DNA from 2 places in the Pseudoalteromonas sp. XMcav11-Q genome. Region 1 is predicted to be linked to the other one. Evidence: predicted binding sites of a transcription regulator. Region 1 holds the regulator's gene; the other holds the start of a gene.
The links. Region 1 encodes NrdR, which represses ribonucleotide reductase genes. Its sites were predicted from a motif close to AAACACNANATNTNGTGTTT; they were not measured.
Positions count from the first base shown of each region.

Region 1 (11,515 bases):
TCTTTTGCGCCGATATCTATTTTATGGCCATCAACGTTGTCGACCTCAAAGTCTTCAATTTGTTCGGTGAGATCGCTTAATGGTTCGGTAAGTAGCTTTCTGAAGGCAATTAAAAATAGAATAATCAAGAATGTTGTCTTGATCATCGCATTACCTATCAAAAAGTAGATAGAGATCATGATGCGACTAAAGACCACCTCTCGGCTAGAAAATAATGTTACGTCGCCGACTTGCGTTGCGCGTCCCGAGAATTCAAAAATCAACGGAAACGTATAACCAAACAAACCGGATGGCGTATCTTCGATTATTGCTTCTTCTTGAACAAGCTGTTGGCTATACAGCTCGTGAATATCTAGTGAGCGGCCAAGCTGTGAAATAATTTCGCCGCTGTCATCTCGTACAATAATTCCTTCGATCATGGGGATCGCAAGTAGCCCCTCAGCCGTAGTAACGGTCTGTTTCGTATTGAGTTCCCATATGGCACGGGTCAAACTGCGGCTAAAGGTTTTTTGCAGCATAGTAAGTTCATTGCGAATATAGTCTTTAGTATTGACGTATTCGGCAACGATTTGACCACATGTGACGACAAAGGTTAGAAGGAAGTAAACCGACAGCACATTGGTGAGCAATTTTTTTGAGAGGCTTTTTTGCAGCATGAATTAAGCTGAGCTCCTACGGTAAGTTCATCGCCTTTGTATAATCTGTTTTTAAAGTTAGCCAATAAATGGTTAAAAATAAATAATTATCTTCATTAATTATGCTTTTTAGCGCCTTACCTAGGAAAGTTTAATGTGTTATAAGATAGCGATATCCAGTGACCGTTTTATTAACGATAGTACAAGACTGACCACTTTATGAGTTATTCCGTCTTAGTTTGCGATGATTCGGCTGTCGCCCGTAAACAAGTCATTAAAAACTTACAAAGCAAATTAGACCTGACCTTGCACCAAGCACAGAATGGCCAGCAGGCGATTGATTTACTGAAAACCCAGCAAATAGATTTATTGTGCCTGGATTTAACCATGCCAATACTTGATGGGATTGCTGTGTTAGAGGCAATAAAAGCACACCGAATTGAATGTTTCGTGGTGGTTATTTCGGCAGATGTTCAGACCAAGATGAAAGAAAGAGTAGCAAATTTGGGGGCGTTAGGGTTTTTAGAAAAACCGGTTAAAGCAGAGCAGTTATTAGGATTACTGCACCAGTTTGGTATCCGATAACTTATCTATGCAAATTACAAATGTCACTATTAAAAATTTGCATAATCTATTTTGCTCTTTCGTATTGACAGCGCGGCTAAACTTCAGGCACTCTAAAATTATGAAAACGAATATTATCACTACGACCATTATTACAACCACCATCCTAACGGGATAGTGGCATAGGTCAGTGCGAGTTTGAAAAAGGCCTGTGTTCACTAAGAACACAGGCCTTTTTTGTTTTTGGAATGAGGAAAAATGATGCGAGTACTAAAGTTTGGAGGGTCTTCCCTCAAAGATTTTGCCTGTTTACAAAGAGTCAGCGAGCTAGTTAAAGACCATGGCCAACAACAAGCGCTTATCGTGCTGTCGGCTCCCGGTGGCATGACAGATCAGCTCGTTGAGCTTGCTGATTTGGCTGGACGAGGAGATGCGTTTGACTCCCAGTGGCAGTCATTTACTTCCCGCAGCCAAGGCTTATACGATGAAGTACAAGCGGTGTACGGTGGTGTTGTAGGCTGGCCTGACTTTGAATTACTTAAGAATAAATTAGATGGGGCCAAGTTACTGGGACATTGTCCAGATCAAGCAAGAGCCTATGTCATTAGTTTTGGCGAACGCATTAGCGTTGCGCTGATGGACACCATGCTGCAATCAGATTCAGTCGCGCTTAGTGCTGACGCTTGTGTAAAAACGCAGGGCGGGTATCTCGATGCTGAAGTTGACCTTAAGCTAAGTAAAGTATGTTTTGCAGAGTTAGTGCGTGCCCAAGCGTCGCGTTTTTATATCATGGCAGGATTTACGGGAAGCAATGAAGCGGGCGAGCTGACAACGCTTGGTCGCAACGGTTCTGACTACTCTGCAGCTGTCGCAGCTGCGTGTCTTGAAGCTGAAATCTGTCAAATCTGGACTGACGTTGATGGCGTTTACAGTGCAGATCCTCGTCTGATAAAGAAAGCGACTAAGGTCGACGTGCTATCTTATAAAGAAGCCATGGAGCTATCTTATTTTGGCGCTAAAGTGCTGCACCCAAAAACAATCTTACCTTGCGCCAAAGCTGATGTGCCTTGTGAAATTAAAAATACTCATGATCCAGAAGTGCCGGGTTCACTGATTTGTGCTCAGGGCGGTGGCGAGGCTCCAGTAAAAGCGCTTTCGAGTCTTGATAAACTTGCTATGCTGACCGTGGCAGGACCTGGGATGAAAGGCAAGGTTGGCATGGCTGCTCGGGTCTTTTCTGCACTGGCAGCAGATAACGTATCCATCGTACTTATTACGCAATCTTCTTGTGAATTCAGCATCAGTTTCTGTGTCCATGAGCAAGACTTAACACTTGCGCTGGTTGCGCTTGAACAGGCATTTGAGCTTGAAACGCAAGCAGGATTAATCGACCCAATTGAAGTGCAACGTAACCTTGCTATCGTTACTTTGGTTGGCGACAACATGAAAGCGCACAAAGGTCTTGCGGCCAAATTCTTTGCGTCACTTGCACAGGCTCAGGTGAATATTGTTGCCATCGCGCAGGACTCAACGGAGAGTTCTATTTCGGCGGTGGTTGATGGTGAACTTTGCCAAGATGCAGTAAAAGTGTGCCACGAAAACTTCTTCACGCACGTGCCATCCATCGATGTATTCTTGATTGGCTGCGGTCTAGTGGGTCAAGAATTAATGAAGCAGTTTCATAAGCAGCAAGCATGGCTTGAAAAACGCAATATCCGTTTGAACCTCTATGGCATTGCAAACTCAAGTAAGTGTTACTTAGACCCTGAAGGCGTTCCGTTTGATAACTGGGAATTGGCGCTTGAGAAAGCGGAGTCGGGCTTTGATTTACAACAGGTTAGCCAGTTTGTTAGACAAAATCATTTAATTAACCCTGTGATTGTCGATTGTAGTGCGGCTCAGTTTGTTGCCGATGGCTATTTAGACTTTCTTAACGCGGGCTTTCATGTCGTTGCGGCTAATAAAAAAGCCAATACTGGCAGCTATGAGTATTATCAGTCACTGCAGCAGGCTGCACTAGCTAAACGCCGTCACTTTCTATACGAAACCAACGTTGGCGCCGGACTCCCTGTATTAGACAACCTTAAATTGCTGTTTGGCGCAGGAGATGAATTGCTTTCATTCAGTGGTATTTTGTCTGGCTCGCTATCGTATATTTTTGGCGTATTGTCGGATGGTTTATCGCTATCGGAAGCGACAGAGAAAGCCAAACAAAGCGGTTTTACAGAGCCAGATCCGCGCGATGACTTATCTGGTACGGATGTCGCACGTAAGCTGCTTATCATTGCCCGTGAATCGGGACTGCCGTTGGAACTCAGTGATATTGAAGTTGAATCAGTATTACCTGAAGGGTTTGCTGAGGGCGCCAGTGTTGATGAATTTATGGCGCAATTACCGCAATTAGATGATGCTTTCGCAGCGCGTATTGCGGCGGCCAAAGCACAAGGCCAAGTGCTACGCTATGTCGGTTCAATTGTTGACGGTAAATGCCGCGTTGGCATTGAAGCGGTAGATAAAGAGCACGCTTTGTACGATATTCGTGACGGTGAAAACGCACTGGCTATTTTGAGCCAATATTATCAACCAAAGCCTTTTGTGATCAGAGGTTATGGCGCGGGCGCAGAAGTGACCTCTGCTGGCGTATTTGCTGATATCCTAAAAACGCTGTCGAGGTAGGAGCTATGAAAACATTTTATGCACCAGCGTCAATGGGGAATTTTTGTGTTGGCTTTGATGCCCTTGGCGCCGCACTCCAGCCTATTGATGGCAGTTTACTGGGTGATCAGGTCAGCGTTGAAGCCGCAGAGCGTGATACGTTCAACTGTATTGGTCCATATGCTGAAAAGCTCTCCGCTGATCCTAAAGACAATTTAGCGTTTCAGTGTTTACAGCACTTCAAACAGCATGTGGCACCCAACATGCCGGCGGTTGCCATGACCTTGTATAAAGGCCTTCCTGTTGGTTCAGGTCTAGGCTCTAGCGCTTGCTCTGTGGTTGCCGCTTTTGCTGCACTCAATGATTTTGCCAATACGCAATTAAGCCAAGAGGCGCTTATTGAATTAATGGCCGACTTTGAAGCTAAGGTCAGTGGTGGTCGTCACTACGACAACATCACGCCCTGCTACCTTGGTGGGCTACAACTGACAGCAGACTGCATTCCAAGTAAAGCAATCAGCGTTGCGCATGATGAAAGCTGGTTTTATGTTATTGCATATCCTGGCTTTGCCTTGAATACAGCGAAAGCAAGGCAAGCACTACCACAGCAGTTTTCTTTGCATGATACGGTGGAGTTTGCCCAGCGACTGTCGGGCTTTTGTTTATTGATGCAGTCAGGTCAATTTGACAAAGCACTGTCGATGATGAAAGACAGCATTGCCGAAGAAGCGAGAGCGCCACTCATTGCTGGCTTTAACGAAGCAAAAGACGCGCTACCAGCCCTAGGTGCCGAGCTGGTAAGTATTTCAGGGGCAGGGCCCACGCTATTTGCTATTTGTAAGTCTGAGCAACAGGCAAATGCAGTGCAGCAATGGTTGCAACAAAATTACATTAATGAAGCGGGTTTTAGCCATATTTGCCGATTAGATACGCTAGGCACAAGAGAATTAAAGGATCAAAAGTAATGAAATTAGTGAATTTAAAAGACGAACAGCAGATAGTCTCATTCGTTGAAGCGGTAAAAATTGGTTTAGGTCGTAACCAAGGGGTATTTTTCCCTCCTACATTTGAGTGTATTGCGGATGTTGATGCACTACTTGAATTACCTTTTGCTGAGCGCAGTGCCAAGGTATTACATCACCTTATTGGTGATGAACTACCACAAGATACCCTCGATGCGATGGTAAAACGCGCCTTTAATTTCCCTGCTAAATTAGTCGAAGTTGCTAAAAATCAGCATTGTTTAGAGCTTTTTCATGGGCCAACATTGGCGTTTAAAGACTTTGGCGGCCGCTTTATGGCGGAATGCATTAGCATGTTTAATCAAGGTGAGCGCGTGACTATCCTCACCGCAACAAGTGGTGACACGGGCGCCGCCGTTGCCCATGCATTTTACGAAAAAGAAAATGTCGATGTGGTGATCCTTTATCCTCATGGCAAAATTTCGCTTGCCCAACAAAAGCTGTTTACAACACTTGGGAAAAACATTCATTGTTATGCTGTAGATGGCAGCTTTGATGACTGCCAAGCGATGGTGAAGTCTGCATTCCTTGATGACGAAGTAAAGCAAAAGCTTGGTCTTAATTCGGCAAACTCCATCAACATCAGCCGTTTAGTGGCACAAGTGTGTTATTACTTTGAAGCGCTAGCACAATTACCTAAATCTCAGCGTGATAAAGTGCATGTTTCAGTGCCAAGTGGTAACTTCGGCAACGTCTGTGCAGCAATGATTGCGGCGGTGATTGGATTACCTATTGCCAAGTTAAGTGCCACGACAAACCAAAATGATACTGTGCCCCGTTACATTGCCTCGGGTGAGTGGCAACCAAACGACACTTTAGAGTCACTCTCTAATGCGATGGACGTGAGTAAACCTAATAACTGGCCTCGTGTTGAAATCATGTTAGAAAGAGGGGATTTTAACAAACATGACTTTTATTCACGTTCGGTATCGGAAGCACGGACTCAGGCGGTAATGCAAGAATTACATGACAAAGGTTACTTGGCTGAGCCACACACTGCGATAGCCTACGAAGGATTAGCGCTGGACCCTCAAGCGGATGAAACCGGAATTTTCCTTGCCACTGCGCATCCTGCGAAGTTTAAAGAATCTGTAGAAGGTGTTTTAAATCAGCAGCTTGATATGCCGAAGCCGTTGGCCGATGCATTGCAAAAACCATGTTTGGCAGAGCCGCTTAGTGCAGATTATGATGCTTTGAAGGCAGCAATGTTAGCAAAACTCAACTAAATAAGAGAGCCTGTCTGAGTGGGTAGAACGCCCACTCAGATAAGGTCAATTCCAAGACTATATTAGCTTTTCAAATGCAACTTAGGTTGTCTTATTTAAAATATTAATGTTTAAATAAAAAAATATCATCGCGATAGGGGTGTGAAATAAATTCAATCCCTGCTTAAATATGCCCATGCTGATTTCATAGGCAAACTGGTTATCTTATGATGCTAGATTGTCTTTAAAAATACCCTTACGTTTACCTAGGAGAAACCATGTTAGAACGTAACATGAATATTGCAGATTTTGACCCAGAACTATTTGCAGCGATTGAAGCAGAAACTTCACGTCAAGAAGAGCACATCGAGCTTATCGCTTCTGAGAACTACTGTAGCCCACGTGTACTTGAAGCGCAGGGTTCTCAGCTAACAAACAAGTATGCTGAAGGTTACCCAGGTAAGCGTTACTATGGCGGTTGTGAGCACGTTGACGTGGTTGAGCAGCTCGCGATTGACCGTGCCAATGCGCTATTTGGTTCGACTTACGCAAACGTTCAGCCTCACGCTGGCTCACAAGCAAATGCGGCGGTATTCCAAGCGCTACTTCAGCCACATGACACTGTGCTAGGTATGAGCCTTGCTCACGGTGGTCACTTAACGCACGGTTCACACGTAAACTTCTCTGGTAAAACGTACAATGCTATCCAGTACGGTCTAAACGAAGAAACTGGTGAAATCGATTACGCGCAAGTTGAAGCGTTAGCACTTGAGCACAAGCCAAAAATGATCATCGGTGGTTTCTCTGCGTACTCAGGTATCGTTGACTGGGCTAAGTTCCGCGAAATCGCTGATAAAGTAGGCGCTTACCTACTTGTTGATATGGCGCACGTTGCAGGTCTTGTTGCCGCTGGTATATACCCAAGCCCAGTGCCTCATGCACACGTTGTAACAACAACAACGCACAAAACGCTAGCGGGTCCTCGTGGTGGTCTTATCATCTCTGCTTGTGATGATGAAGAAATCTATAAAAAGCTAAACTCTGCGGTATTCCCTGGCGGTCAAGGTGGTCCTCTATGTCACGTTATCGCTGCGAAAGCGGTTGCGTTCAAAGAAGCACTACAGCCAGAGTTCAAGTCATACCAAGAGCAAGTGGTTAAAAATGCACAAGCTATGGTTGCGGTACTTCAGGAGCGTGGTTATAAAGTGGTTTCTGGCAAAACTGAAAACCACCTGTTCCTACTTGACCTGATTGATAAAGACATCACCGGTAAAGATGCGGATGCAGCGCTTGGCCGTGCAAACATCACAGTAAACAAAAACTCTGTACCAAACGATCCACGTTCACCGTTCGTTACTTCTGGTCTTCGTATCGGTTCTCCTGCGATCACTCGTCGTGGCTTCAAAGAAGCTGAGTCGAAAGAGCTTGCTGGCTGGATCTGTGACGTACTAGACAACATCAATGATGAGTCTGTACAGGCACAAGTGAAAGAAAAAGTAAAAGCAATTTGCGCTAAATTACCTGTTTACGCATAATTTCGCTCACAAAAAAGCAGTTTTTTGTTATGATTAAGGCCGCATTCAAGCGGCCTTTTTTGTTTTTGAGTCAACGAGAGCGTCTATGCATTGTCCATTCTGTACAGCCAAAGATACCAAAGTAATAGATTCACGTTTGGTTGCTTCCGGCCACCAAGTCCGTCGCCGTCGTGAGTGTATTTTATGCCACGAACGCTTTACTACCTTCGAGGGCGCAGAGCTCTTAATGCCGCGCGTGATAAAGCAAGATGGTACCAGGGAGCCTTTCAATGAGGATAAGTTACTCAATGGCATGCACCGAGCGTTGGAAAAGCGTCCTGTTAGTACAGAACAAATAGAAGAAGTAGTACACCAAATTAAATCTCAAATTCGTGGTACTGGCGAACGTGAAGTACCAAGCGACATGATTGGCGAATGTATTATGGAAGCCCTCAAAAAGCTCGATAAAGTGGCTTATGTGCGATTTGCTTCAGTATATCGCTCTTTCGAAGATATTCGTGAGTTTGGTGAAGAAATTGCGAGGTTGGGGGATTGAGCCAGTTCACAACGCAAGACCATGATTATATGAGCCGCGCCATCACGCTTGCAAAGCGCGGTAAATACACCACAACACCCAATCCAAACGTCGGCTGTGTGATCGTAAAAGACGGTGAAATCGTCGGCGAAGGTGCACACTTAAAAGCAGGTGAAGGCCATGCTGAAGTACATGCGCTTAAGCAAGCTGGAGCTAAAGCCGCAGGTGCAACTGCCTATGTAACGCTTGAACCATGTAGTCACTATGGCAGAACGCCGCCGTGTGCAAAAGGTCTGATTGACGCAGGCGTCAGCAGAGTGGTTGCAGCCATGGTTGATCCCAACCCACAAGTTGCAGGGCGTGGATTGGCAATGTTAGAAGCCGCGGGAATTGCAACGGCTTTTGGTTTGTTAGAGCCACAAGCAAGGGCACTGAATACCGGATTCTTGAAGCGAATGGAGTATGGGTTGCCGTTCGTGACTTGTAAGCTGGCCGCTTCTGTTGATGGTAAAACCGCACTAAACAATGGCCAGAGCAAGTGGATTACCTCAGCGGCAGCGCGCTTAGACGTACAGCGCCACCGCGCGCAGAGCTGTGTGGTCTTGACCGGAGCCGATACGGTTATGGTAGACAACGCAAGACTCAATGTTCGTGAGGAGTTTTTGCAAGACACCGATTATCCTCAATCTGAGCTACGCCAGCCGATACGTGCGATTATTGACTCACAAAATCGTCTGACACCAGATCTTGCGCTATTTACAATTGCATCTCCAGTGATTATTTTCCGCCGTACTATTGATAATTCAGTGCAATGGCCTCATTTCGTAGAGCAAATTGTCGTGCCTGAAATCAACGGTAAGCTCGACCTAAAAGCCGTGCTCAACAAGCTGGCTGAAAAGCACTGTAATTATGTTTGGCTAGAAGCCGGTGCCACCCTTGCGGGGGTAATGCATGAACAAGGGCTAATCGATGAATATATCATCTATTTGGCACCGAAAATAATTGGCGCTGGAAAAGGGCTGTTTAACACCACACCACTGAGTGCCATGTCGCAAATACCTGAGTTAGTGTTTGGCGACGTTTGCCAAGTGGGGCCTGATCTCAAACTTATCGCGACTAAAGAGAAGTAAAATGTTTACAGGTATTATCGAAGCAACAGGAACATTAACTCAATTGCAGCTCAAGGGCGGCGATTTAATTGTTCGTGTGACCACGACATCTCTTGATATGAGTGATGTAAACTTGGGTGATAGTATTGCCACGAACGGGGTTTGCCTGACCGTAACTGAGAAGTTTCATGATGGCTTCAAAGCCGATGTTTCTAACGAAACCTTAAGTTTGACGCGTTTTGCCGAGTACAAACAAGGCCAAAAGGTAAATCTTGAAAAGGCACTGCAGCCGATTTCACGCCTAGGCGGTCATTTGGTGTCAGGCCATGTGGATGGTATTGCTGAAGTGGTTGAGATAACCGCTAATGCCAGAGCGACTGACTATTGGTTAGCTGCGCCGTCATCGCTAATGAAGTATATTCCGTATAAAGGTTCGGTTGCCATTGATGGTATCAGTTTGACGGTCAATGCCGTGGAACAAAATCGCTTTAAATTGACCATAGTGCCACACACGGCGCAAGAAACGACGATTGCAGGTTTTCAAGTCGGGTCAAAATTAAACCTAGAGGTTGACCAAATCGCCCGCTACCTCGAAAGACTAATTCAGGGTGAGCCAAGCGCTGCCAGCGAGTCCACTCTCACAACCAGTCTATTGGCGAAAGCTGGCTTTATAAAGTAGCCATAGACAAAGTAAAAATGGGAAAACTATGAGTTTAAATAGTGCTGAGGAAATCATCGCGGACATTAAAGCCGGTAAAATGGTTATTTTGATGGACGATGAAGACCGAGAAAATGAAGGTGATCTGATCATTGCAGCAGAGCACATTACACCAGATGCAATTAATTTCATGGCAACATATGGTCGCGGGTTAATCTGTTTGACCATGACACAGGAGCGCTGTGAGCAGCTGAACTTGCCACTAATGGTGAAAACCAATGGCGCTCAGTTCTCTACCAACTTTACTTTGTCTATTGAAGCTGCGAAAGGCGTAACGACGGGGATTTCAGCGGCAGATCGCGCCCGTACAGTACAAGCTGCAGTTGCCAAAGGTGCAGTACCTGAAGATATCGTACAACCAGGTCATATCTTCCCAATCATGGCGCAACCAGGCGGCGTTTTAACGCGTGCAGGCCATACTGAAGCCGGATGTGATTTAGCGCGTTTGGCGGGACTGGAGCCTGCATCTGTGATTGTTGAAATTCTCAATCCAGACGGCACTATGGCACGTCGCCCACAACTAGAAGTATTCGCAAAAGAACACGATATTAAAATCGGCACCATTGCTGATTTAATTGAGTATCGTAACTTAAACGAAACCACTATCGAAAAAGTAGCAGAGTGTAAACTGCCTACTGAGTTTGGTGAGTTTAATCTAGTGACGTACAAAGACACCATTGATAATCAACTGCATTATGCGATGGTAAAGGGCGAGATCAAATCGGAAGAAGCCAATTTAGTACGTGTGCATTTGCAAAGCACGTTTAACGATATTCTTCATTCAGATCGCAGCGCGGATAGAAGCTGGACACTGCAAAGTGCCATGAAGCACATCGCCGACAACGAAGGCGTATTAGTCATTCTTGGTAAGCAAGAACGCAGCGAAGAGATGGAAGCGCTGGTTAAGGCATTTGCTGCGGAAGATGCGGGTGAACAGGTGAACTACCGTAAATTCCAAGGTACTTCGCGTACCGTAGGTGTGGGGTCGCAAATTTTGGCTGATTTAGGCATTCAGAAAATGCGCCTAATGAGTCTACCTAAAAAATATCATGCACTGTCTGGTTTCCACTTAGAAGTGGTTGAATACGTCGAACCAAAATAATTCCAAAATAATTCCAAAATGCCAAATTGATCGCAATCGCCTATATTCAGATAGTAGGCGATTGCCACATTACTGTGCTATCATGCGCCTCAATTTGGCAATTGCTCATACAGATTAGGAACATCTAATGAAAGTAATCGAAGGTAATAAATACGCTCCTGGCAAAAAATTTGCCATTGTCATTTCACGTTTTAACGATTTTATCGGTAGCAGCTTACTTGAAGGCGCTGTAGATGAATTAAAACGTACCGGTGGTGTTAGCGATGAAGACATCACGGTTGTATATGTACCGGGAGCGGTTGAACTACCACTAGCAGCAAAACGCGTTGCGATGAAAAAAGAGCACGACGCGATTATTGCGCTAGGTGTGATTATTCGTGGTGGTACACCACACTTCGATTTAGTTGCTAACGAGTCTAACAAAGGCTTAGCTAGCGTTTCATTAGATTATGATAT
Region 1 covers NZ_JBECOX010000006.1:76,075-87,589, reverse strand. Annotated here, with positions in the region: gene ABMY45_RS11575 (HAMP domain-containing sensor histidine kinase) at 1-656, opposite strand, end outside; gene ABMY45_RS11570 (response regulator) at 855-1,220, shown strand; gene thrA (bifunctional aspartate kinase/homoserine dehydrogenase I) at 1,461-3,875, shown strand; gene thrB (homoserine kinase) at 3,881-4,819, shown strand; gene thrC (threonine synthase) at 4,819-6,102, shown strand; gene glyA (serine hydroxymethyltransferase) at 6,360-7,616, shown strand; gene nrdR (transcriptional regulator NrdR) at 7,702-8,151, shown strand; gene ribD (bifunctional diaminohydroxyphosphoribosylaminopyrimidine deaminase/5-amino-6-(5-phosphoribosylamino)uracil reductase RibD) at 8,148-9,260, shown strand; gene ABMY45_RS11535 (riboflavin synthase) at 9,262-9,918, shown strand; gene ribBA (bifunctional 3,4-dihydroxy-2-butanone-4-phosphate synthase/GTP cyclohydrolase II) at 9,947-11,059, shown strand; gene ribE (6,7-dimethyl-8-ribityllumazine synthase) at 11,187-11,515, shown strand, end outside.

Region 2 (11,515 bases), on a different contig from region 1:
TGATAGGGCTTGAACTCACCGGACCAAAGTAACTAGCATTGATCCCTGGTTGGCCTTTTAGTGTTTCACCCAGTGTTGGTTTGGCACGGTTTTTTAGCTCATCCCCACTTAATACACTGACCGGAGAGGTCATTTCCATACTATTTTTATGTAGGGCAGAAGAGTAAACAACAATGCTCTCAACAGATGTTGGTTTTAGTTCGACTCGAACAAATCCTTGGGCTTCATCTACATCTACACGTTTATCAAGATAATTAGGCTTAGTAACGTGTAATTGAGAATCAGCATCTATTGCAATGGTAAATTGGCCATTCTTATCTGATTTAACTGACTTGCTTTTGCCATGAAGATGGATGGTTACATTACTAAGTGGTTGATTGTTTGCGTCAACAACTTTACCTGTTAGTTGTGCAGCATAAGCTGGCGCTGCACCTATTATTGAAATTAATGCGCTGGCGATAAGAGACTGCTTAAACATATTTTTATTACCACGAGTTAGGTTATGTATTGAACGAGTGAGCTGTTCGACTAATAGAGTGATAATATAACACTACAAATTTTGCGGATCAATAACGTTATACTATAACTTAGTTATTGTTGAAATTAGAATTACAGCTATAGTTAAGAAACAAGCTAAAGTGAGCACAACATAATGAACAAGCCATTTGTTTTCAAGGCAAGGATTAAGGTTGCTGACTTATTTCACCATAGCCACCATGAAGAAGCGTTTACTACCGCCATGTTGTCAAAAGAAAGTAGCGAGCATTTTGCGATGAAACTGCTTGGGATATGCGCACTGTCTTTTGATAAGCCGGCAAAGTGGAGCAAGGCGGAGAAAAAACATTGGCCGGACGTATGGCTAGAAGACGACAACGACCAGGTTGAAGTCGCTTTGTTTATTGGTACCTTAGAGGTCGATGAGATACTCAAGTATGAAAAGCTTTATGCTAAGGTTGTAGTGTTGTGTGCTGACGGTGAGCAATGGTTTGAAGAGCGTCGAGCGCAATTACAGTTTATTGGATCTTTCTCTGTGTTTAGTATTCCCACGGACTTTGTAGCTGAATTGTGTGAAATGCTGACGCGAAGTTTACATTGGGACGTGATTTTTGAAAATGGGGCGATGAGTGTTACTGATAGTGAACACTACATTCGTACTCAAATTACCAAGCTGATTTAACGCACTAGTTAACCTAAACTCGGGATAACGGCTGCTAGAGAACAAGTTGTTATGTCGCGGATTTTGGTTATTTACGGCAACTCTATTTTAATATGGCTTGTGGGTCTGCTACAGCACAATAAAATTTCCCCATCTCTCACAAAAGCAAGCGGCTCGTTCGCGTACTGTGTTTGTCCTTCAATGAGCTTGGCGCGGCAGGCGCCGCAAAAACCCTCGCGGCATTGATAGGGGACTTCAATATTTGCGGCTTCAAGGGTTTCGAGTATCGAAGACGAAGAAGCCACATATTCCAGTGGCTCCTCAATATTCTCAACCTGAATTAGGAAGGATGGCTTTTCAACCATTACAGGTCGAAATCGCCAAAGTCAGAGGCATCAACTTCAGAGTCGATTTGTCCAACAAGGTATGAGCTGATCTCAGCTTCCTGTGGTGCAACTTGAACATTGTCAGAAACAAGCCAAGCATTGATCCACGGAATCGGGTTCGATTTGGTCTCAAATTGCGTTGGTAAACCAACCGCTGACATACGAATATTTGTGATGTACTCAACGTATTGACACAAAATATCTTTGTTTAGTCCAATCATTGAACCGTCTTTAAACAGATACTCAGCCCATTCTTTTTCTTGCTCAGCTGCTTCAACAAACATCTTAATCGCTTCGTCACGGCATTGTGCTGCCACGATAGACATTTCAGGGTCATCTTTGCCTTCTTGCATGATATTCAGCATGTGCTGTGTGCCAGACAAATGAAGCGCTTCATCACGAGCAATTAGCTTGATGATCTTTGCATTACCTTCCATAAGCTCTCGCTCAGCAAAAGCAAACGAGCAGGCAAAACTCACGTAGAAGCGAATAGCTTCTAAGATGTTTACTGACATGATGCAAAGGTACAGAAGCTTTTTCAGTTCAAACAAGTTTATGACGACCGTTGTGCCGTTAATTTCATGCTTGCCTTCACCGTATTGATTATAAAGGCTTACCTTTTCAATCAGTTCGTCATAATACTTGGTCACTGCATCCGCACGTTCAACAATTTTGTCATTGCCCACGATGTCATCAAAGATTAACTCAGGGTTTTGCGTTACATTACGAATAATGTGAGTATAAGAGCGACTGTGAATAGTTTCACTAAATGCCCAAGTTTCGATCCAAGTTTCAAGCTCAGGGATGGAGACGATCGGCAAAAGTGCAACGTTTGGAGAGCGACCTTGCACACTGTCTAGCAATGTTTGATATTTTAGGTTGCTCAAAAAGATATGTCTTTCGTGCTCAGGAAGTGCCTGAAAGTCCAATCTATCCTTACTTACGTCTACTTCTTCTGGACGCCAGAAAAACGATAATTGCTTTTCAATTAGCTTTTCGAAAATAGGGAACTTCTGTTGGTCGTAGCGAGATACATTAACAGTTTGTCCGAAAAACATCGGTTCTTTTAATTGGTCGTTATGATTTCTGCTAAACGTAGAATATGCCATAAATGTGTTACTCAATACCTAAAAAAGCGGGTGATGACCACCCGCATAAAAAGTTATATTTTACAAGCGCCGCCTTCACAACCATCGTCTTCTGCTTCTGGTTTCATCTCATCTTGAGCATCCGAAGCACCGTCGCGGGTGTTATGGTAATAAAGTGTTTTAACACCAAGTTTGTATGCGGTGAGTAAGTCTTTTAGCAATAGCTTCATAGGAACTTTACCTGCTTCAAACTTACTTGGATCATAATTGGTATTTGCAGAGATAGTTTGATCGATGAACTTCTGCATAATACCAACCAGCGCAAGGTAACCATCGTTAGATGGAATATCCCAAAGTAGTTCATAGTTGTTCTTGAGGCGATCGTACTCAGGTACAACTTGCTTCAAGATACCATCTTTACTTGCTTTAACACTGATATGACCACGAGGTGGTTCAATACCGTTTGTCGCGTTTGAAATTTGCGATGATGTTTCAGATGGCATCAAGGCTGACAACGTTGAGTTACGCATACCGTGTTCTTGGATACTTGCTCTTAACGCATCCCAGTCAAGGCGTAATGGCTCTTCACAGACTTTATCAAGGTCACGCTTATAGGTATCTATTGGCATGATACCTTGTGAGTAGGTCGTCTCGTTAAACTTAGGACAAGCGCCGCGTTCTTTTGCCAGTTCATTCGATGCTTTCATCAGATAGTATTGGATCGCTTCAAATGTTCTGTGTGTTAGGCCGTTAGCACTACCGTCTGAGTACTTAACACCATTCTTTGCAAGATAATAAGCAAAGTTAATCACACCGATACCCAGTGTACGGCGTCCCATCGTTGCATTGTACGCAGCAGGAACAGGATAGTCTTGATAGTCTAATAGGTTATCAAGTGCGCGAACCGCAAGCTCTGCTAACTCTTCTAGCTCATCTAAAGACTTGATAGCACCTAAGTTAAACGCTGAAAGCGTACAAAGTGCAATTTCACCTTCAGGGTCATTTACATGGCTTAACGGCTTCGTTGGTAGTGCAATTTCAAGACATAGGTTTGACTGGCGGATCGGTGCAACCTTAGAGTCAAACGGGCTGTGTGTATTACAGTGGTCAACGTTTTGTAGATAAATACGACCGGTGCTCGCACGTTCTTGCGCAAACATTGAGAATAATTCAATCGCCTTAATGCGTTTCTTACGAATAGACTCATCTTGCTCGTACTTAACATACAGTTCTTCGAATTTATCTTGATCTTCAAAGAATGCGTCGTAAAGGCCTGGCACATCTGATGGACTAAAGAGCGTGATATAGTCGTCTTTAATTAGGCGGCTATACATGGTTTTGTTGAACTGCACGCCATAATCTAAATGACGCACGCGGTTTTCTTCAACACCACGGTTATTTTTTAGTACTAATAGGTTTTCAACTTCAAGATGCCAAAGCGGGTAGAATAGGGTCGCTGCACCACCACGCACACCGCCTTGAGAACAGCTTTTAACAGCTGTTTGGAAGTGCTTATAAAACGGAATACATCCTGTGTGGTACGCTTCACCATTTCTGATTGGGCTACCTAGTGCACGAATACGACCTGCGTTAATACCGATACCAGCGCGCTGACTGACGTATTTTACAATCGCAGAAGAAGTTGCGTTGATTGAATCTAGGCTATCAGCACATTCAATCAGTACGCATGAGCTAAACTGACGTGTCGGCGTACGAACACCAGCCATAATTGGCGTTGGTAATGAAATTTTGAATGTTGAAACCGCATCGTAGAATCGCTTAATGTAATCTAGACGTGTTTCTTTCGGGTAGTTTGCAAACAGGCTTGCAGCAACAAGAACATATAAGAACTGCGCACTTTCATAGATCTCACCTGTTACGCGGTTTTGTACAAGGTACTTACCTTCCAACTGCTTAACGGCTGCATAGCTGAAGTTCATATCTCGGCTATGGTCGATGTAGCTGTTTAGCTCATCAAACTCTGCTTTTGTGTAGTCAGTGAGAAGGTGCTGATCATAGCGCTTGTCTTCAACCAGCTTTACCACATGGTCGTGTAAGTGCGGCGGCTCAAAACAGCCATAGGCTTTCTTACGCAAGTGGAAAATAGCCAAACGAGCGGCTAGATACTGATAATCTGGAGACTCTTTTGAGATCAGATCGGCTGCAGCTTTAATAATCGTTTCGTGGATATCACCAGTACGAATACCGTCATAAAACTGGATGTGTGACTTTAATTCAACCTGAGAAACTGAGACGTTATCTAGGCCTTCTGCCGCCCATGTAATGACACGATGGATCTTATCTAGATCTAACGGTTCTTTGCGACCGTTTCTTTTGCATACAGATAGCTGTTGGTTCATGTTATGTGCCTGTATTCCTTAGGAACGCGCTTTAGATATCGCACGAATATAAAATTGTTTAGCAAACCACCACTATATATGGTGCCCTAGTGGCTAGGGATCACAAGATAGTGGGGTTGACGTGAATTTGCAAGAGAACAACTCGGACAGAATTGTGGATAAGTTTGGGATAATTTATTTATGTAAGTATCCACTAACCTATGACAATCCACTTATCTGCCCACAAAGAAAAATCAACAAAAAGATGATGCTTTTCAGCAAAAATAAAAAAAAATTCTAACTGATTTTTTTCTACACAAATTCGTATCTATTATAGCAAAAACACAATATATGGTGTTTTATTTTTTTATCGACACTAAATATGCGATAACGTGTCTAATGGGTTAGTAAGATAGAGATCCGCATGCCAAGACTTAGCTTCGGATTCAGATGGAATGAATCCCCACATTGCTGCTGCACTAATCATTTTTGCGGATTTTGCAGCAATAATGTCTCGCTCAGCATCACCAACATAAATACACTGCTCAGGTGACACCCCCAATTTTGACGCCACTAACAGTAAAGGCTCGGGATGAGGTTTGGCCACCGCCAGTGTATCTCCGCATACTACTGTCTCGATCTTTGCAAGTTCAGGGATCTGTTTTAGTAGCGGAAGCGTTAAAAACTCAGGTTTGTTCGTCATGATCCCAACCTGAATCTCTTTTTCTAAAAGTGCCGCTAATAACTCACCAATTTGCGCAAAGCATTGGGAATGTACTGATAAATTCTCCAGGTAGTAGTCGAGTACACCCTGCCGTAATATTTGAATGTCGTAGTGCTTTAATGACTCACCAAATCCTACTTGCAACATCGCTGCTACGCCGTTTGAAATCGCACTGCTATAAACCTGTTTGCCGACAATAGGCATTTTATTAGCAGCTAAAACGTGGTTTAGTGCGGCTCCTAAGTCATCACTGGTATCCAGCAAGGTGCCGTCTAAATCAAATAGTACCGCCTGGATCATGCCAGCTTCTCAAAGTGTAGAATGTAGTTAACTGAAACGTCTTTAGTTAAGGTAAATGTTTTGCCGATAGGGTTGTAGTTAATCCCTGTCGCCGCCCTAACTTTGAGGTCGTATTTTTCAGCCCAATCAATTAAGGTCGAAGGGCGAATAAATTTATCATGCTCATGCGTGCCTTCAGGAACCATTTTAAGCAGTTTTTCTGCGGCGACGATAGCCAGTAAATACGCTTTTGTAGTTTTGTTTAAGGTAGAAAAAAATACATGACCGCCGGGCTTAACTAGCTGTGCGACTGAACGAATAATGGATTCTGGGTCTGGTACGTGTTCTAGCATTTCCATGCAAGTTACTACATCGAACTCACCTTGGTGCATGGCTGCGAATTCTTCCGCTGGCACTTTTTGATAGTCTACGTTAACGCCGACCTCTAATGCGTGGAGCTTTGCGACGTTAAGCGGCTCTTGCCCCATATCGATACCGGTTGCATTTGCACCCAGCTTAGCCATGCTTTCTGTTAAAATCCCGCCACCACAACCGACATCTAATACTGTTTTTGCGAATAGGCCTTCACACTTATCGTTAATAAAGTCCAACCTCAACGGGTTAATGTCGTGTAATGGTTTAAATTCTCCCTCTCGGTCCCACCAGCGCTCTGCTATTTCTTCAAATTTAGCGATTTCATTAGGGTCTACATTTTGATGTTCGGTCATAAAAAACTTCCTCGTCGAATTGAGCGCATTATAAAGGGGATTAGATAAAAATAGCACCTGTAAAACGGTAAAAAGTGTGTTAGCATACTTGACGAATTTTATAATAAACAAAGCCCCCGCTGATACTCTGAGGCAATTCGGCTATTTTTTGAAGTGCGTTTAATTGGCGCTTCAGCAGAAAAAGCAATTTGCTATTCAGATAGCATCTCAACACAAGTTGTAGTGTGACACAAAAGGGGTGGACACTGAAGGAAAGTGGAGTCAAATGTCTGATCTCGCCAATGAAATCCTGCCAGTCAATATCGAAGATGAATTAAAAAATTCATACCTAGATTATGCAATGAGTGTAATCGTAGGTCGTGCATTACCTGACGTACGTGACGGCCTAAAGCCTGTTCACCGTCGTGTATTGTTCGCGATGAATGAACTTAAAAATGACTGGAACAAACCTTATAAAAAGTCAGCTCGTGTAGTTGGTGACGTAATCGGTAAATATCACCCGCATGGTGATAGCGCGGTTTACGATACTATTGTACGTATGGCTCAGCCTTTCTCTCTACGCTATATGCTCGTAGATGGACAAGGTAACTTTGGTTCTGTCGATGGTGACTCTGCAGCTGCGATGCGTTATACCGAAGTACGTATGGCGAAAGTCGCTCACGAGTTACTTGCTGACCTTGAAAAAGAAACCGTTGATTATGTACCAAACTACGATGGTACAGAGCAAATTCCAGATGTGTTACCAACTAAAGTGCCTAACTTATTGGTGAATGGTTCATCTGGTATTGCGGTTGGTATGGCGACCAATATTCCACCTCACAACTTAACTGAGGTGATCAATGGCTGTTTGGCTGTGATCCAGAATCCAGACATCACCATTGAAGAGTTAATCGACTATATTCCGGGTCCTGATTTCCCGACTGCCGCCATCATTAGCGGTAAAAACGGCATCGAACAAGCCTATAAAACAGGCCGTGGTAAGATCTATATCCGCGCGAAAGCTGAAATCGAAGTCGATGAGAAAACAAACAAAGAAACCATCATCGTTCATGAAATTCCTTACCAAGTTAACAAAGCAAGACTAATCGAAAAAATTGCAGAGCTTGTTAAAGATAAAAAGGTTGAAGGGATCAGTGCACTACGCGACGAGTCGGACAAAGACGGTATGCGTATTGTTATTGAAATCAAACGTGGTGAAGTCGGTGAGGTTGTACTAAACAACCTATATGCTCAAACACAACTACAAACTGTGTTTGGCATCAATATGGTTGCACTAGACAACAACCAGCCTAAGTGTTTCAACCTGAAAGAAATGCTTGATGCGTTTATTATTCACCGTCGTGAAGTTGTAACGCGTCGTACTGTATTTGACCTGCGTAAGGCAAGAGACCGAGCGCACACGCTTGAAGGCCTCGCAATTGCGCTAGCTAACATTGACCCAATCATTGAGCTTATTCGTAAGTCACCAACACCAGCGGAAGCGAAAGCGGCGCTAACTGCGCGAGCTTGGGATCTTGGTAACGTTAAATCAATGCTTGAGCGCACTGGCGAAGAAAATGTTGCGCGTCCAGATTGGTTAGCGGAAGAATTAGGGATCCGTGATGGTCAGTATTATTTGTCTGAGCAACAAGCCCAAGCAATCCTAGACTTAAGACTACACAAATTAACAGGTCTTGAGCACGAGAAAATTCTAGCAGAATACAAAGAACTACTCGATCTTATCGCTGAGCTACTGTACATCCTTTCTACTCCAGAGCGTTTGATGGAAGTGATCCGCGATGAGTTAGTTGAAATCAAAGAAACGTATGGTGATGAGCGTCGCACAGAGATCACTGCTGCTGCGCACGATATCAGTTTAGAAGATTTGATCAACGAAGAAGACGTTGTCGTTACGCTTTCTCATGAAGGCTACGTGAAATATCAACCTCTTAGTGATTACGAAGCTCAGCGTCGTGGTGGTAAAGGGCGATCTGCAACTAAGATGAAAGATGAAGACTTTATCGAACGTCTACTCGTTGCAAATACTCACGATACAATTCTTTGTTTCTCCACTTCTGGCCGCTTGTATTGGTTGAAAGTTTACCAGCTGCCGCTTGCATCACGTGCTGCGCGCGGAAAGCCAATTGTTAACTTGTTACCACTCGAAGCTGATGAGCGTATTACGACAATTTTACCGGTTCGTGAATACGAAGAAGATAAGTTTATCGTCATGGCGACGGCAAGTGGTATCGTTAAGAAAACACCGCTGACTGCATACAGCCGTCAGCGTGCAAGTGGCATTATTGCTATCAACTTGAACGAAGGCGATAGCCTGATCGGTGCTAACATCACCACAGGTGAAAATGACATCATGCTATTTACTGAGCATGGTAAAGTTGTACGCTTTAACGAGAAGCAGCGAGATTCTGAAACAGGTGAAGTGAAGCGCGACCCTGAAACTGGCGAAGAAATGTTGGCTTTACGTCCGATGGGCCGTACAGCAACAGGTGTTCGTGGTATCAAGATGCCAGATGACGTGAAAGTGGTATCACTAATCGTACCACAAGGCGATGGTGCAATCTTGACCGTAACTGAAAATGGTTATGGTAAGCGTACACCGCTTGAAGAGTATCCAGCGAAGAGCCGTGCAACACAAGGTGTTGTATCAATCAAAGTAACTGAAAGAAATGGTTCTGTGGTTGGCGCGGTTCAAGTTGACGACAATGATGAAATCATGTTGATCTCAAACCGTGGTACGCTAGTTAGAACGCGTGTAAACGAAGTTTCTACGGTAGGCCGTAACACCCAAGGTGTTATTCTGATCCGTACGATGGAAGAAGAAAAGGTAGTTGGTCTTCAACGCATCGAAGAAATTGAAGTGGAAGCGTTGCCTGAAGGTGATGTTGCAGAGTTTGAAGGTGAAGCAACACCGGCTGCGGAACCTGACGCAGAGGAATAAAAAACCCTATCCAAAAAAAAGCGACTTCGGTCGCTTTTTTTCTTTCTGTCAATTTTTTCAATCTGTTCCTCTATGACAAGAGCCTGAAGCCTGATAAATTAAGGCTACCAACAATCCGACGTTTTAGTCGGGCAGCCCACTGTTCATCCAAAAAGTCATGAGAATAACGCTATTCTTTGGATGATCTAGATTATTTGGAATGAGGAAAAATATGACGGTTTATAATTTTTGCGCGGGTCCTGCGATGTTACCTGTTGAAGTTATGAAAAAAGCGCAAAAAGAATTTTTAGATTGGCAAAATCTGGGTGTTTCGGTGATGGAAGTGAGCCACCGTTCGGCACCGTATCTCGAAATGGCAAAGCAATGCGAAGCAAGCTTACGTCGTTTGATGAACATCTCTGATGAATTTGAAGTCCTGTTTATGCATGGTGGTGGCCGAGGTCACTTTGCTGCTGTACCGCTAAATCTACATGTAGATGGTGTACCTGGCGTATATATCGAGAACGGGATCTGGTCTACCGGTGCGACGAAAGAAGGTGAAAAATTCACGCAAACGCATACAATTAATATTCGTACTGACGAAAATGGTCAATTCGATATTTTACCTGTCTCCGAGTGGAAGTTACCAGAAAACGCTTCATACATTCACTTTTGTCCAAACGAAACCATCGACGGTATTGAAATATTTGACGTTCCAAAGCATGCAACCGCACCAATTGTAGCGGACATGTCTTCCAATATTTTATCTCGTGAAATTAACGTCGATGACTTTGATTTGATCTATGCTGGTGCACAAAAAAATATCGGTCCTTCGGGTCTCAGTATCGCCATTGTACGTAAGACGTTATTGAAGCGTGAAGGGTTGCCGAGACCTGCTATCCTTGATTACGCCATTGAGGCTGATCAGCAAAGCATGTACAACACACCACCGACATTTGCATGGTATCTTGCGTTTGAGGTATTCAAGTATCTTGAAAGCATTGGTGGTGTTAAAGCCATGGAAGCGCACAATCAAGAAAAAGCAGCCATTTTATACGATTACATCGATGGCTCTGATTTCTATTCAAACAAAGTTGCAAAACATTGTCGCTCATTGATGAACGTACCATTTTGGTTAAATGATGACAGCCTAAATGCCAAATTCTTGGCAGAGGCAGAACAAAGCGGTTTAATTGCACTTGAAGGCCATCGTTTCGTTGGCGGTATGCGAGCTAGTATATACAACGCCATGCCAATTGAAGGGATCAAAGCGTTAGTTGCATTTATGGATAAATTCGCACGGGAGAACAGTTGATGGAACAATTGACTCTCAAGCCTATTACTAAAGTCAGTGGCAGTGTGACGCTACCTGGCTCTAAAAGCTTATCAAATCGTATTTTGTTGCTTGCAGCGTTGTGCGAAGGCACGACAAAAGTGACGAACTTATTGGATAGCGATGACATCCGCCATATGTTAGGTGCGCTATCCCAGTTAGGCGTTGAAGTAACGTTAGAAGACGATAATACGGTGGCACTGGTCAAAGGAAATGGTGGCAACTTTAACACCCCCGTTGAGCCGCTATTTTTAGGCAATGCCGGTACAGCATATCGCCCATTAACTGCAGTGCTTGCAGCTATACCCGGTGATTATGAACTGATTGGTGAGGCACGGATGGAAGAGCGCCCAATTGGCCATCTTGTTGATGCCATGCAAACGCTTGGTGCAGATATTCAATATCTCAAAAACAAAGACTACCCGCCGTTAAAAGTTGCAGGTAAGCAACTTGCTGGTGGTGAAGTTGAGATTGACGGCAGTATCTCAAGCCAATTCTTAACTGCATTATTGATGGCAGCACCGCTTTTTAGTGGCGATACGAATATTGCGATTAAAGGTGAACT
Region 2 covers NZ_JBECOX010000012.1:81,039-92,553, reverse strand. Annotated here, with positions in the region: gene ABMY45_RS18095 (TonB-dependent receptor) at 1-478, opposite strand, end outside; gene ABMY45_RS18090 (YaeQ family protein) at 653-1,177, shown strand; gene yfaE (class I ribonucleotide reductase maintenance protein YfaE) at 1,249-1,521, opposite strand; gene nrdB (class Ia ribonucleoside-diphosphate reductase subunit beta) at 1,521-2,651, opposite strand; gene nrdA (class 1a ribonucleoside-diphosphate reductase subunit alpha) at 2,705-4,990, opposite strand; gene ABMY45_RS18070 (HAD-IA family hydrolase) at 5,346-5,993, opposite strand; gene ubiG (bifunctional 2-polyprenyl-6-hydroxyphenol methylase/3-demethylubiquinol 3-O-methyltransferase UbiG) at 5,990-6,700, opposite strand; gene gyrA (DNA gyrase subunit A) at 6,966-9,638, shown strand; gene serC (3-phosphoserine/phosphohydroxythreonine transaminase) at 9,850-10,932, shown strand; gene aroA (3-phosphoshikimate 1-carboxyvinyltransferase) at 10,932-11,515, shown strand, end outside.
Region 2: the regulator NrdR is predicted to act here: its motif matches at 5,058-5,077, upstream of nrdA (class 1a ribonucleoside-diphosphate reductase subunit alpha).